Regions from separate parts of the Streptomyces sp. NPDC048111 genome, predicted to be linked through region 1. Evidence: riboswitches for the same ligand, from Rfam matches in the RefSeq annotation. Region 1 holds a riboswitch; the other holds the start of a gene.

Region 1 (7,373 bases):
AAGTTGGGGCTCCGGATCAGACCTGGCCGGCCTTTTCCAGACCGGTGCAGCAGGTGTCGACGATGAGGCGGGTCACCACGTACGGGTCGACGTTGGCGTTGGGACGCCGGTCCTCGATGTACCCCTTCTTGTCCACCTCGACCTGCCAGGGGATGCGCACCGAGGCGCCGCGGTCCGAGACGCCGTACTTGTACTGGTCCCAGGGCGCCGTCTCGTGCAGACCGGTCAGGCGGTCGTCGATGCCCGCGCCGTAGTTCTTGACGTGGTCCATCGGCTTGGAGCCCTCGCCGAGCGCCTCGCACGCGGTGATGATCGCGTCGTAGCCCTCGCGCATCGCCTTCGTGGAGAAGTTGGTGTGCGCGCCCGCGCCGTTCCAGTCGCCCTTGACCGGCTTGGGGTCCAGGGTGGCCGAGACGTTGAAGTCCTCGGCGGTGCGGTAGAGCAGCCAGCGCGCGATCCACAGCTGGTCGGAGACCTCGAGGGGGCCCACCGGGCCGACCTGGAACTCCCACTGGCCCGGCATGACCTCGGCGTTGATGCCGGAGATGCTCAGACCCGCGGCCAGGCAGTGGTCGAGGTGCTTCTCGACGATCTCGCGGCCGAAGATCTCGTCCGCGCCGACGCCGCAGTAGTAGCCGCCCTGCGCGGCCGGGAAGCCGCCCACGGGGAAGCCGAGCGGGCGGGCGCCGTCGAAGAAGGTGTACTCCTGCTCGATGCCGAAGATCGCCTCCTGGCCGGCGAACCGCTCGGCCACCGGGCGCAGCAGCGCACGGGTGTTGGAGGCGTGGGGCGTGCCGTCGATGTCGAAGACCTCGCACAGCACCAGGACGTTCGCACCGCCGCGGATCGGGTCCGGGCAGGAGAAGACCGGCTTCAGGACGCGGTCCGATGCGTGGCCCTCGGCCTGGTTGGTGCTGGACCCGTCGAAGCCCCAGACGGGCAGCTCTTCGGCGGCGACGGGCGAACCGGCCATGATCTTCGTCTTGGAACGGAGCTTGGCGGTCGGCTCGGTGCCGTCGATCCAGATGTACTCGGCCTTGTACGTCACGGAAGCCATCCTTTGCGGGGAGCTGCGGGAGCTGGGAGTGCTGCGCGCTGCCACGCTGCGGCGCTGCTGTATGCCCCGCAGCCTCACACCCCGGGATTTCCCGTCCGTTGCCCGTATGTGAACCCGGTGTTACCTGGGGCCGCGGGAAGCGGCCCGGAGGCCCGTTCCTGTGCGGATCGTCCGAGAACGGCACCGGAGGTCTCGGCGGTTCGTATACGTCGCGGGCCCCGTCCCGCCGTCGGCGCCCCCGTACGTCACTCGGGGCACACTGGTCCCATGACCCACACCGCCAGCACCCCTCGCATAGGTCTCCTCGGCACCGGCCCCTGGGCCGCGGCCACCCACGCCCCCGCGCTCGCCAGGCATCCGGGCGTCGCGTTCGCAGGGGTGTGGGGCAGGCGGCCGGAGGCGGCGGCGGTGATCGCGCGCGAGCACGGGGTGGCGGTCTACGAGGACGCGGACGCGCTGTTCGCGGACTGCGACGCGGTCGCGTTCGCCCTGCCGCCGGACGTCCAGGCCCCGCTCGCGGTGCGCGCCGCCGCGGCGGGCTGCCAGCTGCTCCTGGACAAGCCGGTCGCCACCACGGTGGCCGGCGCCCACGAGGTGGCGGACGCGGCCGAGCGCGCCGGTGTCGCCTCCGTCGTCTTCTTCACGCTGCGCTTCGCCGAGGAGACCGCGGCCTGGGTGGCCCGACAGGCCGCCGCCGGCGGCTGGTTCACCGGCCACGCCCGCTGGTACGGGTCGCTGTTCACCCCGGGCGCCGAGCGCAGCCCCTACGCGGCCTCGCCCTGGCGCGGCGACAAGGGCGCGCTCTGGGACGTCGGCCCGCACGCGCTGGCCGTCCTGACCGGCGTGCTCGGCGAGGTCACCGGCCTGACGGCCGCGGCGGGCCCGGGCGACACCGCCCACCTGGTCCTGCGGCACGCCTCGGGCGCGTCGAGCACGGCCGACCTGAGTTTCACCGCGCCGCCGGCCGCCGCGGGCGTCGAGGTGTCGCTCCTGGGCGAGGCGGGCCACGAGGTCATGCCGGGCTGGGGCGGTGCGCTCGACGCGTTCGCGAGCGCCATCGACGCCCTGCTCGAAGCGGCCCGCACGGGGGTGCCGCACCCGTGCGACGCCCGGTTCGGCGCCCGGGTGACCGAGCTTCTGGCGGACGCGGAGGCGCAGTTGGGGCGGGGCCGGGGCCGCTGAGGGGCGGGGCCGGCGGGGGCCGGTGCGGGCGGCCGGTACCGGGCGGCCCGGGCAGGACCGCACCCCGCCGCCCCGGGCCGCACCCCCAGCCGAGCCCCCCAGCCCCGCCCCGCCTCAGCGGGACAGTGCGTCGCGGACGGCCTCTTCGCTGCGGGCCACCAGCGCCGTGCCGTCGTCCGCCGTGATGATCGGGCGCTGGATCAGCTTGGGGTGCTCGGCGAGCGCGGAGATCCAGCGCTCGCGGGCGTCCGCGTCCCGCGGCCAGTCCTTGACCCCGAGCTCCTTGGCGTCGGCCTCCTGTGTACGCGTGATGTCCCACGGTTCGAGGCCGAGCCGGTCGAGCACGGCGCGGATCTCGTCGGGCGAGGGCACGTCCTCCAGATAGCGGCGCACCGTGTACCGGGCGCCCTCCGCGTCCAGCAGGTCCACCGCGCTGCGGCACTTCGAGCAGGCCGGGTTGATCCAGATCTCCATGGCCGCCAGGGTACCCGGGCCCGCTCCCCAAAGCCGGTCTGGCCAGGGGCGATTGTCAGTGCCCCCCAGTAAAATCGAAGCAGTAAGTGAGGGTTCCCGACTGCCCAGGAGGATGCCCATGACCGCTGCCGTACTCACCTCGCACGCCCCGAAACAGCTGTCCCTCCAGCCCCTGCGAAAGGTGCCGCTGCCCGCCGGGCGTCCGCGCGCGTGGTACGAGTCCCACAACCGGCGTCTGAAGGCCATGCGCCTGGCCATCGCCCTGCTCGACACGGGCGTCTACCGGCCCGAGCAGGCGCCGGACCGGGCGATACGCGCGGTGGCCGCGCTGATCGGCGTCCACCCGCCCTCGGAAGCGACGTGCCGCATGGTGCGTGCGCTCATCTACGACGGCCGCTGAGCCGGGCGGGGCGCGGCTTCGCGTCCGTCGCCGGGTGAGGAGGAGTGCCGAGCGGCGGTCCGGCCCCGGCCGGGCCGTCGCGTCCGCGGTACGCCCCTGACCAACTCTTCCCGGGGTTACCTCAACTGACGTTGCCGACAAACCACTTGGGGCAGTTGCCCTATTCGTCCAGCGCGTCCCATGTGTCCGACCCGCCCTGCTCGCCGTACTCGTCGAGCAGCCGCGCCGTCGCTCCGTCGACGATGCGGTAGCGCACCACCCGGCCCTCCTTCTCGCCGGCCACCGTCCCGGCCGCCCGCAGCAGCCGCAGCGCCTGCGAGACGGCGGGGTCGCGCATGCCGGTGGCCACCGCCAGGTCGGAGACGGCGAGCGGGCCCGCCCGGTGCAGGGCGAGCAGCAGGGCGAGCCGGTTGGCGTCGGCGAGCAGGGCGAACCGGTCGGCCCAGGCCCGCACCCGGTCCGGGGCGCCGATGGCCGCGATGGCTTCGCAGACCCGGTGGCCGTCGATGGTGCGGTGGCCTGCGCGGTCGGCGGGGACGAGATGCATGCGGCCATCCTTCCAGGGCCCGCCCCCGGTTCCCGGCCGGGTGCGGTCCGTGCCCGCTTCCTCCCGCGGTTCCCGCCCGCTTCCTCCCGCCGTTCCCCGTGCCCGCGCGAGGGCGGGAGGCGGTGATGTGTGATCTTCGATACCTGCACAGCTGTGCAGCTGTGCGGGCAACTCCCCTGCGTCTAGGGTGGGCTGGCCGTGGTGTTCGGGAAGACCGGTGCGAAACCGGAGCGGCCCTCGCCACTGTGATCGGGTTTCCCGGGGTTCCGGGGAGCGGTCGTCCCCCAGCGCGCCACTGGCCAGGATCCACCTGACCGGGAAGGCCGGGACGACGGCACCCACCCGTCAGCCAGGAGACCGGCCGCGGCATCTCACGAAGTGATCCACGAGGTGCTGGAGCGTGACCCGCATGACCCTGCCCGTTCGCACGTCCCCCGACCCGGGCACCCTCGCCGTGCCCTCCTTCCGCTGGCGACGCGAGGACACCCTCCGCACCGCCGTCCTCCTCGCGGTGATAGCCGCCCTCCACGTCGTCGCCTTCGGCGTCCTGTTCCTGCTCGTCGCCCCCGCGCACTACGCGGTGGGCACCAAGACGTACGGCATCGGACTCGGCATCACCGCGTACACCCTCGGTATGCGGCACGCCTTCGACGCCGACCACATAGCGGCCATCGACAACACCACCCGCAAGCTGATGGCCGACGGCAAGCGGCCGGTCTCCGTCGGCTTCTGGTTCGCGCTCGGCCACTCCAGCGTGGTCGTCGTCATGGCCGGCCTCGTCGCCGGGGGCGCCCAGCTCGCGGGCACCCTGATGGACGAGGACTCCCGCGCCCACCAGGTGCTCGGCATCGTCGGAACCACCGCGTCCGGCTCCTTCCTCTACCTCATCGCCGCGCTCAACCTGGTCGCCCTGTTCGGCATCCTGAAGGTGTTCCGTGCGATGCGCTCGGGAGCGTACGACGAGAAGGAGCTCGAAGCGCACCTGGACTCACGAGGGTTCATGAACCGCGTCCTCGGCCGCTTCACCAAGTCCATCTCGCGGCCCGGCCAGATGTTCCCGCTCGGCTTCCTCTTCGGTCTCGGCTTCGACACCGCGACCGAGGTCACCCTGATGGTGATGGCCGGCACGGGCGCCGCCGCCGGACTGCCCTGGTACGCGATCCTGTGCCTGCCGCTGCTGTTCGCGGCGGGGATGAGCCTGTTCGACACGCTCGACGGCACGTTCATGAACTTCGCCTACCAGTGGGCGTTCTCCAACCCGGTCCGCAAGGTTTACTACAACCTCACCATCACCGGCCTGTCGATCGCGGTGGCCTTCTTCATCGGCACCATCGAACTCGTCGGCGTGATGCACGAGAAGTTCGACCTCACCGACCCGGTGAGCGGCTGGATCGCGGCCCTTGACCTGGACAACGTCGGCTTCGTGATCGTCGGTCTTTTCGTGGTGGTGTGGGCGGCGGCGCTGGCGTACTGGCGGCTGGGGAACGTCGAGCAGAAGTGGGCGGCGGGACGGGTGTGAGCGCGGGGTGCCCCGGGGCGGGGCGGGGCTGAGCACCGGGTGCCCCGGGCTCAGCCGGTGCCGTTCGTGCCGCCCGTGCCGCCCGCGCCGCCCGCGCCGCTCGTGCTGCCCGTGCCGTTCGCCCCGTTCGTGCCCCGGTCGTTCTGCAGCAGCCACAGCTCCCTGAACAGGCCCTCCCGCGCGACGAGTTGGGGGAAGGTGCCCTCCTGGACGACCCGGCCGTGGTCGAGCACCACGATGCGGTCCGCGACGGCGACGTTGGCCAGGCGGTGGGTCACCAGGACCACCGCACGGTCGCGGGCGACGGCCCGCAGGCCGGTGAAGATGCGGTGCTCGGCGCGGGCGTCCAGGGCGCTCGTCGGCTCGTCCATCACGAGCAGACCGGCGGGCCGGTGGAAGGCGCGGGCGATGGCGATCCGCTGCCACTGCCCGCCGGACAGCTCCACGCCCCCGAACCACTCCCGCGCGAGCAGCGTGTCGAGTCCGCTGCGGAGCCCGTCGACGACCTCCGCGGCGCCGGAGGCGACGGCCGCCCGGGTCACCGCCGCGTCGCCGCCGTGCGGCTGGCCGAGCGTGATGTTGTCACGGGCGGACATCGGCCAGTGCGCGAAGTCCTGCGGCACCACGGCCGTCCGGCGCCACAGGGCGAGCGGATCGCACTCCTCCAGCGCGACGCCGTCCCAGGTCACGGCGCCCTCGCTCGGCAGGTAGAGCCCGGTGAGCAGCTTGCTGAGGGTGGTCTTGCCCGACCCGTTCTCCCCCACGAGCGCGAGCACCTCGCCCCTGCGCACCTGGAGCGTGACCTTCTCCAGGGCGGGCCGCTCGCTGCCGGGATAGCGGTACGTGAGCGACTCGGCCCGCACCACCTCGGGCGGGGGCGGGGCGAGGGTGCCGCGCGCCATCCGGTGGCCGCCGGCCTCCTCGATGAACTCCGCCCAGTCGTCCAGGTAGAGGCCGGTGCGGAACAGCCGGGTGCCGTAGCCGACGGCGCCGTGCAGCGAGGAGGACACGGTACGCAGCGCGAACACCGCGGTGCCGGCCGAGGCCACCGACATCCGTCCCGAGCCGAGCAGCCAGGCCAGCGCCGCCCACACCACGCCCGCGGCGAGCCCGCCCGCCAGCGCGCCGAGCACCGAGTAGCGGGCGCCCTGGTGAGCGGCCCGGTCGGTCGCGGCGTCCACCCGGCGTCCGATGGCCCGGTAGCGTTCGAGCAGGAAGTCGGCCATCGTGCCGGCCCGCAGCTGGTCGGCGGTGTCCTTGTCGATCACGAACCAGCGCAGCAGGCTCAGGGTGCGCCGCTCGGCGCTCATCGCCCGCGACGCCTCGTAGTGCACCCGCGCGGCCCGTACGCCGGCGATGCCCTGGGGGAGCGCGGCGAGCAGCAGCAGCGGCAGCAGGGCCGGGTGCAGTACGGTCACCACGCCGGCCGCCGCGACGAGCGAGGCCAGGCACGCCATCAGGTCCTGCGAGTCGGTCAGGAGCTGCTGGGCCACCTCGGCGCCCCGGTCGGCGGCCTCGCGCTTGTCGTTGAACCCCGGCTCGTCGTACGCCGACAGCTCGGCCCGTACGGCGGCGGCCAGCATCTGCATCTCGGCCTCGCGGGAGATCCGGGGCGAGAGCCGGCCGGAGATGTTCGCCACCACGATCCCGAGCAGCGCCCGCAGCCCGGCCGCTCCGGCCAGTACCGCGATCGAGGGCAGTGCGTCGCGCAGCCGGTGCGCGATGTCGCCGCTCGCGATCAGGGCGGTGATGGTACGGGTCGTGGCGAGCAGCCCGAAGGCCTCGAAGAACCCCGAGAACGCCTGGCAGCACAGCAGCAGGACCACCGCCCTGCGGTCCACCCGCCAGCCGAGCGCCAGCGCCCGCCGCATGAGCTGCGGCAGCCTGCGCGCCATGGTCCGGGTGGTGACCGGCCGCCGCCGCGAATCCTCCAACGAGCTCGACCGGTACCGCAGTTGCTCCCCGGCCCCGCGCTCCCCGACAACCTCCGCCATGCCGCCCCCAGCCCTAGGAATCCCCCCACCTTCCCGCAGATGCCGTCCGGCGGGGGCGGGGTGGGCGGGGGTCCACCCGGTGGGAGGGAGCACGCCGGGGAGCGAACCGGAACGCGGCGAGCCCCGCCGCCCGGGGAGGGGCGGCGGGGCTCGGTGGCGCGGGGCCGTGCGGCCGGGGGGCCTAGAGGTCGAAGTACAGC
Region 2 (7,373 bases), on a different contig from region 1:
CGCGGACCGGGCCGCCGAGCGCGGCCGCCATGTAGTGCACCAGCGGCAGTTCGGACACCAGCGTCGAGACGGCGGTGGCGTGCACGGCGTGGGTGTGCACGACGGCCCGGGCGTCGGTGTGCCGGTAGACGGCGAGGTGCAGGGGGATCTCGCTGGTGGGCCGCAGGGTGCCGAGCACCTGGCGCCCTTCGAGGTCGACGGCGACCGTGTCGGCGGGCCCGAGCCGGTCGTAGGGGACGCCGGTCGGGGTGACGAGGACGAGGTCGCCGACCCGGACCGACACATTGCCCGAGGTGCCGACGACCAGTCCCTCCGCGGCCGTGCGGCGCGCGGTGTCGATGAGTTCGGCCCATGCCGCGGCCGTCGCCGCCCCGTTGTCGCTCATGCGGGCGATCCTGCCAGGCGCAGGCCGTCCGGGCGCCGTCCGGCCGGTGGACGTCCACTAGCCTCGGGGGGATTTGTTCCATACACCGCTGTTTCAGGGGGAATTGATGGCTCGCGACCGTGTTCGCCCGCTGCGTCGCGCGGGGGCGCGGGCCGTGCTCGCGGGATCGCTCGCCGCGGCGGCCCTCGGCTGCGCGGCGCTGGCGGCGCAGCCCGCCGCCTCGGCCGCGGCCCGGCCCGCCGGGCACGACGTCTCCTCCCACCAGGGCGCCGTCGACTGGGCGGCGGCCAGGAGCCGGGGCGCGTCCTTCGTCTATGTGAAGGCGACCGAGTCGACGACGTACCGCAATCCCTACTTCGGGCAGCAGTACGACGGCGCCCGGCGGGCCGGGCTGCTGCGGGGCGCCTACCACTTCGCGGTCCCGGGGCAGTCGTCGGGCCGGGCGCAGGCCGAGTACTTCGTGCGCAACGGGGGCGGCTGGTCGGCCGACGGCCACACGCTGCCGCCCGCGGTGGACCTGGAGCACAACCCGTACGCCAAGGACGCCAAGGACGGCAGCCGCGACCGGTGCTACGGCCTGGGGCCCGCCGCGATGACGGCCTGGATCGCCGCCTTCAGCGACGAGGTGCGGCTGCGCACCGGCCGCCGGCCGGTGATCTACACGACCACCTCGTGGTGGGACGCGTGCACGGGCCGCAGCCGGGCGTTCGGCGCGACCCACGCCCTGTGGCTCGCCCGGTACGCGCCGGCGCCGGGCCCGCTGCCCGCGGGCTGGTCGTACTGGACGCTGTGGCAGCACCAGGACGGCCGCGGAACCCTGCCGGGTGACCAGAATCTCTTCAATGGGAGTTTTGAGCAGTTGCGGCGGTTCGCGACCGGGCGCTGACCGGCCCGGCGGGCAGCCCCCACGGCCCCGCGCGGCGGCCCGGCGGGTCCGGCCCCGAGCGGCCCGCGCGGCCCGCGCGGCCCGCCGGGAACGAGAAGGGGCGACGGTCACCGATGCGCCCGTCCCAGTTCATCTTCCGTTCACCCAGGTTGCTTACGTTCGTCCCGCCACTGACGTCGAACGATTGCCTGGGTAAATGGAACACATCACGCTGCTGCTCGCGATCGTGATCGTGACAGCTCTCGTGTTCGATTTCACGAACGGTTTCCATGACACCGCCAACGCGATGGCCACCACCATCTCGACCGGCGCCCTGAAGCCCAAGACGGCGGTCGCCATGTCCGCCGCGCTCAACCTGGTCGGCGCGTTCCTGTCGGTGGAGGTCGCCAAGACGATCTCCGGCGGGATCATCGACGAGAAGGGGATCCGCACCGAAGTCATCTTCGCGGCCCTGGTCGGTGCCATCCTGTGGAACCTTCTGACCTGGCTGCTCGGGCTGCCCTCCAGTTCCTCGCACGCGCTGTTCGGCGGCCTCATCGGCGCCGCGGTCATGTCGGCCGGCTGGTCGTCCGTCAACGGCTCGACCGTCGTCACCAAGGTGCTGCTCCCCGCGGTCGCCGCCCCCGTCGTCGCGGGCATCGCCGCGATGCTGGCCACCCGGCTCACCTACCGGATCAACCGCAACACCGACGAGAAGGCCACCGCCAAGGGATACCGGGCCGGCCAGATCGCCTCGGCCGGACTCGTCTCGCTCGCCCACGGCACCAACGACGCCCAGAAGACGATGGGCATCATCACCCTCGCCCTGGTCACCGCGGGCGTGCTGCACCCGGGCGCGAACCCCCCGCTGTGGGTCATCGTCTCGGCCGGTCTGGCCATCGCGATGGGCACCTACCTCGGCGGCTGGCGCATCATCCGCACCCTGGGCAAGGGCCTGACCGAGCTGCGCCCGCCGCAGGGCTTCGCCGCCCAGACCGGCGCCGCCACCGTCATCCTCGCCTCCTCGCACATCGGCTTCTCGCTCTCCACCACCCAGGTCTGCTCGGGCTCCGTCATGGGCGCGGGCCTCGGCCGCAAGGGCGGGGTGGTCCGCTGGTCCACGGCGAGCCGGATGGCCGTCGCCTGGATCCTGACGCTGCCGGCCGCCGGACTGGTCGGCGCGGGCGCGGAGTTCCTCACCCAGCAGGGCACCTGGGGCATCGCCGCCGTCGCGGTCCTGCTGATCGCGGGCTCGGGCACCATCTGGAAGCTGTCGCGCCGCGAGCCGGTCGACGCGCACAACGTCACCGCCGACGAGGCCCCCGCGGCCGAGCCCGCCGGTGTCATCACCACCGCGATCGCCGCGGTCACCCCGCCGCCCACCGGCCTGGCCGTCGCGTCGACCGAGCTGCGGGCCACCATCCAGGCCCCGGCCCCCGTCGACCCGCCCACCCCGGCCGCGGTCTGACCCCGGAACTCCGCTCACCCAAGGAATCCTCATGCACATCGACTGGGCAGCTCTCGGCTCCGTCTTCGGCGTCAGCCTCGCGGTGACCGTCGGCCTCGTGGGCCTGTTCACCCTCGGCATCGTCGGCCTCACCAAGCGGGAGGCCGCGGCGTCCGGCACCGCGGGCAACGCCGCCGTGGCCCGCGCCGGGGCGTACACCTGCTTCGCGCTCTGCGCGGCGGCCGTGGCGTACGGGATCCATCTGATCGTCGCCTGACACGCGCACCGCACCGCGCACCACCGCAACCGCCCTTGGGCCCCGGCCCGAGGGCGGTTCGCCGTGACGCCGCACACTCTCTCGCGCCGCAGGTCAACAGCAAGTTGACGGGTGTTCTCACAGCGTGGTGGACTGCACCGGCCAGCTACGGCGGCAGAAGAGGAAGCCGGTGCGAATCCGGCGCGGTCCCGCCACTGTCACCGGGGAGTCGTCCCCGCGAGCCAGGAACTCTCACCGCCGGTCACGTCGAACCAGGGCGCGGACACCCTGAGTGAGGACACACCGCCATGCGCTCCTGCCCGTCAAGACCTTCCGGCCCCCTCCGCGACGCCCGGGCGCGCTGACGATGCGGGCCGATCGCGTCTTCGTCCACGGCGTCACCGCCGGACTCCTCGGCGACCTCCTGTTCGGCGATCCGCGCCGCGGCCATCCCGTCGCCGCCTTCGGCCGGGCCGCCGGCGCCGTCGAGCGCCTCCTGTGGCGCGACCACCGCGGCTGGGGCGCCCTGCACACCCTGGTGTGCGCGGGCGGCGCCACGGGCGCCGCCGCCCTCGCCCGTCGTGCCGTGCGCGGCAGGCCGCTCGCCGCCGCCGCGCTGACCGCCGCCGCCACCTGGACGGTGGTCGGCGGCACCTCGCTGGGCCGCGAGGCACGCGCCATCGGCGGCGCGCTGGCCGCCGGCGACGTCGAGGTGGCCCGCGAGCGCCTGCCGCACCTGTGCGGCCGCGACCCGCAGTCCCTCGACGCCGACGGCGTCGCGCGCGCGGTCGTCGAATCCGTCGCCGAGAACACCTCGGACGCGGTCGTCGGCGCCCTGGTGTGGGGCGCGCTCGCGGGCGTGCCGGGCCTGGTGGGCTTCCGCGCGGTCAACACCCTGGACGCGATGGTCGGGCACAAATCGCCCCGCCACCGCCGGTACGGCTGGGCCTCGGCCCGCCTGGACGACGTGGCGGGCTGGCCGGGCGCCCGCCTCACCGCCGTCCTGGCGGCGCTGGCCGGCCCGGACACCCGGGGCGCGCTACGCGCCTGGCGCTCCGACGCCGGCCGGCATCCGAGCCCCAACGCGGGCCCGGTGGAAGCCTCGTTCGCCGGGGCCCTCGGCGTGCGCCTGGGCGGCACGCTCTCCTACGCGGGGCGCGTCGAGCACCGGCCGGTCCTGAACGCACCGGGGCGGGCGGTCGGCGTCGCGGACATCGAACGGGCGGTGCGGCTCTCGCGCACGGTGGGCTGGCTGACGCTGGCCACCGCCGTCGCGGCGCGGGCCGCTGTGAGGAAGGGACGTACATGGGTGGCGGGCTGCTGATCGCCGGCACGACCTCGGACGCGGGCAAGAGCGTCGTCACGGCCGGGATCTGCCGCTGGCTGGTGCGCCAGGGCGTCAAGGTCGCGCCCTTCAAGGGGCAGAACATGTCGCTCAACTCGTTCGTGACGCGCGAGGGCGCGGAGATCGGCCGGGCCCAGGCGATGCAGGCGCAGGCGTCCCGGGTGGAGCCGACCGCGCTGATGAACCCGGTGCTGCTCAAGCCCGGCAGCGACCGCTCCAGCCAGGTCGTCCTGATGGGCAGACCGGTGGGCGAGCTGAGCGCCCGCGGCTACCACGGCGGACGCCAGCAGGCGCTGCTCGGCACCGTCCTCGACTGCCTGGCCGAACTGCGGGACACCTATGACGCGGTGATCTGCGAGGGGGCGGGCAGCCCGGCCGAGATCAACCTGCGGCGCACCGACATCGTCAACATGGGCATCGCCCGGGCCGCGCGGCTGCCCGTGGTGGTGGTCGGCGACATCGACCGCGGCGGCGTGTTCGCCTCGTTCTTCGGGACCACGGCCCTGCTGAGCCCCGAGGACCAGGCGCTGGTCGCGGGGTACGTCGTCAACAAGTTCCGCGGCGACGTGACGCTCCTCGAACCCGGCATCGAGATGCTGCGCGGTCTCACCGGACGGCACACCTACGGGATCCTCCCCTACGCCCACGGGCTCGGGATCGACGAGGAGGACGGCCTTCGCGTGTCGATGCGCGGAGCGGTGCGCGAGTCGGTGGTGGCGCCGCCGGTCGGCGAGGACGTGCTGCGCGTCGCGGTGTGCGCGGTTCCGCTGATGTCCAACTTCACCGACGTGGACGCGCTGGCGGCCGAACCCGGTGTGGTCGTGCGGTTCGTGGACCGGCCCGAGGAGCTCACCGACGCCGATCTCGTGGTGGTGCCGGGCACCCGCGGCACCGTGCGCGCCCTGGAGTGGCTGCGCGAGCGGGGCCTGGCCGCGGAGATCGCCCGCCGGGCCGCCGCGGGCCGCCCGGTGCTCGGCATCTGCGGCGGCTTCCAGCTGCTCGGCGAGCACATCGAGGACGAGGTCGAGTCGAAGGCGGGCTCGGTGCCCGGGCTCGGACTGCTGCCCCTGCGGGTGCGGTTCGCGGCCGGCAAGACCCTGGCGCGGCCCGTCGGGGAGGCACTCGGCGAGCGGGTCGAGGGCTACGAGATCCACCACGGGGTGGCCCAGGTCCTGGGCGGCGAAGCCTTCTTGGACGGCTGCCGGGTGGGCCCGGTGTGGGGCACGCACTGGCACGGCTCCCTGGAGAGCGACGGATTCCGGCGCCGGTTCCTGGAGCGGGTCGCGCGGGACGCGGGCCGGCGTTTCGTGCCCGCGCCCGACACCTCGTTCGGCGCGCTGCGCGAGGAGCAGCTCGACCGGCTCGGCGACCTGATCGAGGAACACGCCGACACCGGCGCCCTGTTGCGGCTGATCGAGCAGGGCCCGCCCGCCGGGCTGCCCTTCATCCCGCCGGGGGCGCCGTGACCGTCCGGCGTACCCCGCGGCGTACAGCACTACTCGAAGGAGAGATCGGCACATGAGCACCCGGTATCCGTTCACCGCCGTCGTCGGCATGGACGACCTGCGGCTCGCGCTGCTCCTGAACGCCGTCAGCCCGGCCGTGGGCGGTGTTCTGGTCCGGGGCGAGAAGGGCACCGCCAAGAGCACCGCCGTGCGGGCGCTAGCGGACCTGCTGCCCGAGGTGGCCGTCGTGCCGGGCTGCCGGTTCAGCTGCGACCCCGCCGCACCCGACCAGAACTGCCCGGACGGGCCGCACGGGAGCGGCCCGGGCGCGGCCCGCGCGGCCCGGATGGTCGAACTGCCGGTGGGCGCGTCCGAGGACCGCCTGGTGGGCGCCCTGGACATCGAGCGGGCGCTGGGCGAGGGCGTGAAGTCCTTCGAGCCGGGCCTGCTCGCGGACGCGCACCGCGGCATCCTGTACGTCGACGAGGTCAACCTGCTGCACGACCACCTCATCGACCTGCTGCTCGACGCCGCCGCCATGGGCTCGTCCTACGTCGAGCGCGAGGGCGTCTCGGTACGGCACGCCGCGCGGTTCCTGCTCGTCGGCACGATGAACCCCGAAGAGGGCGAGCTGCGCCCGCAGTTGCTCGACCGGTTCGGCCTGACCGTCGAGGTTTCGGCCTCGCGCGAGCCCGGGCAGCGGGTCGAGGTGGTGCGCCGCCGGCTCGCGTACGACGACGACCCGGCCGCCTTCGCCGCGCGCTGGGCCGACGAGGAGAGCGCGCTGCGCGAACGCATCGCGGCGGCACGGGAGTTGCTGCCCTCGGTCATGCTCGGCGACGCGGCGCTGCTCCAGATCGCGGCCACCTGCGCCGCGTTCGAGGTCGACGGGATGCGGGCCGACATCGTGATGGCCCGCACCGCCGCCGCCCTCGCCGCGTGGGCCGGGCGCACCGAGGTCAGCAGCGAGGACGTCCGGCAGGCGGCGCTGCTCGCGCTGCCGCACCGCCGCAGGCGCAACCCGTTCGACGCGCCGGGCCTCGACGAGGACAAGCTCGACGAGACCCTGGAGCAGTTCCGGGGCGAGGACGAGGGTGCGGACGGGGACGACGATCCGGACCCGGGCCCCGAGGGCCCGGACGGCGGTGGCGGAGGCGGCGTCCCGCCGCAGGGCGACGCCCCCGAAAGTCCCGCCGAATCCCCCGAGTCCCCCGAGTCCCCCGCCGACTCGGGACCCCCCGACTCGGGCCCCGCCGGCCCCCCGGACACCTCCGAGGCGCCGCGGCCCCCCGCGTCCCCCGCCCCGGCCGGGGCCGGCGAGCGGGGCGCGGTGCAGGCCGCCGAGCCCTTCCGCACGAAGATGCTGAGCGTGCCGGGTCTCGGCGAGGGCGCGGCGGGCCGGCGCTCGCGGGCCCGCACCGACCACGGCCGCACCACCGGTTCGCGCCGGCCCCAAGGGGCGCTCACCAAGCTGCACTTGGCGGCGACGGTGCAGGCGGCGGCCCCGCACCAGCGGGCGCGCGGGCGGTCGGGCCCCGGGCTGGTCGTACGCCGTGACGACCTGCGCCAGGCCACCCGCGAGGGCCGCGAGGGCAACCTCGTGCTCTTCGTGGTGGACGCGTCCGGGTCG

What was found. A riboswitch is a leader RNA that binds a small molecule or an ion and turns the genes downstream of it on or off. The one in region 1 is predicted to bind cobalamin.
Region 2: another riboswitch for cobalamin. It lies ahead of ACGF3I_RS28245 (cobalamin biosynthesis protein); the one in region 1 lies ahead of ACGF3I_RS17675 (HoxN/HupN/NixA family nickel/cobalt transporter).

What each region holds. Positions count from the first base shown of each region.
Region 1 is NZ_JBIDBD010000009.1:87,631-95,003, forward strand. It holds gene glnII (glutamine synthetase) at 17-1,048, opposite strand; gene ACGF3I_RS17655 (Gfo/Idh/MocA family protein) at 1,325-2,239, shown strand; gene ACGF3I_RS17660 (ArsC/Spx/MgsR family protein) at 2,354-2,713, opposite strand; gene ACGF3I_RS17665 (hypothetical protein) at 2,832-3,113, shown strand; gene ACGF3I_RS17670 (ArsR/SmtB family transcription factor) at 3,274-3,660, opposite strand; cobalamin riboswitch at 3,843-4,041, shown strand; gene ACGF3I_RS17675 (HoxN/HupN/NixA family nickel/cobalt transporter) at 4,070-5,179, shown strand; gene ACGF3I_RS17680 (ABC transporter ATP-binding protein) at 5,230-7,173, opposite strand; gene glnA (type I glutamate--ammonia ligase) at 7,355-7,373, opposite strand, start outside.
Region 2 is NZ_JBIDBD010000025.1:27,698-35,070, reverse strand. It holds gene ACGF3I_RS28265 (class II aldolase/adducin family protein) at 1-385, opposite strand, end outside; gene ACGF3I_RS28260 (lysozyme) at 492-1,271, shown strand; gene ACGF3I_RS28255 (anion permease) at 1,468-2,718, shown strand; gene ACGF3I_RS28250 (hypothetical protein) at 2,750-2,974, shown strand; cobalamin riboswitch at 3,085-3,226, shown strand; gene ACGF3I_RS28245 (cobalamin biosynthesis protein) at 3,321-4,277, shown strand; gene ACGF3I_RS28240 (cobyric acid synthase) at 4,259-5,764, shown strand; gene ACGF3I_RS28235 (putative cobaltochelatase) at 5,817-7,373, shown strand, end outside.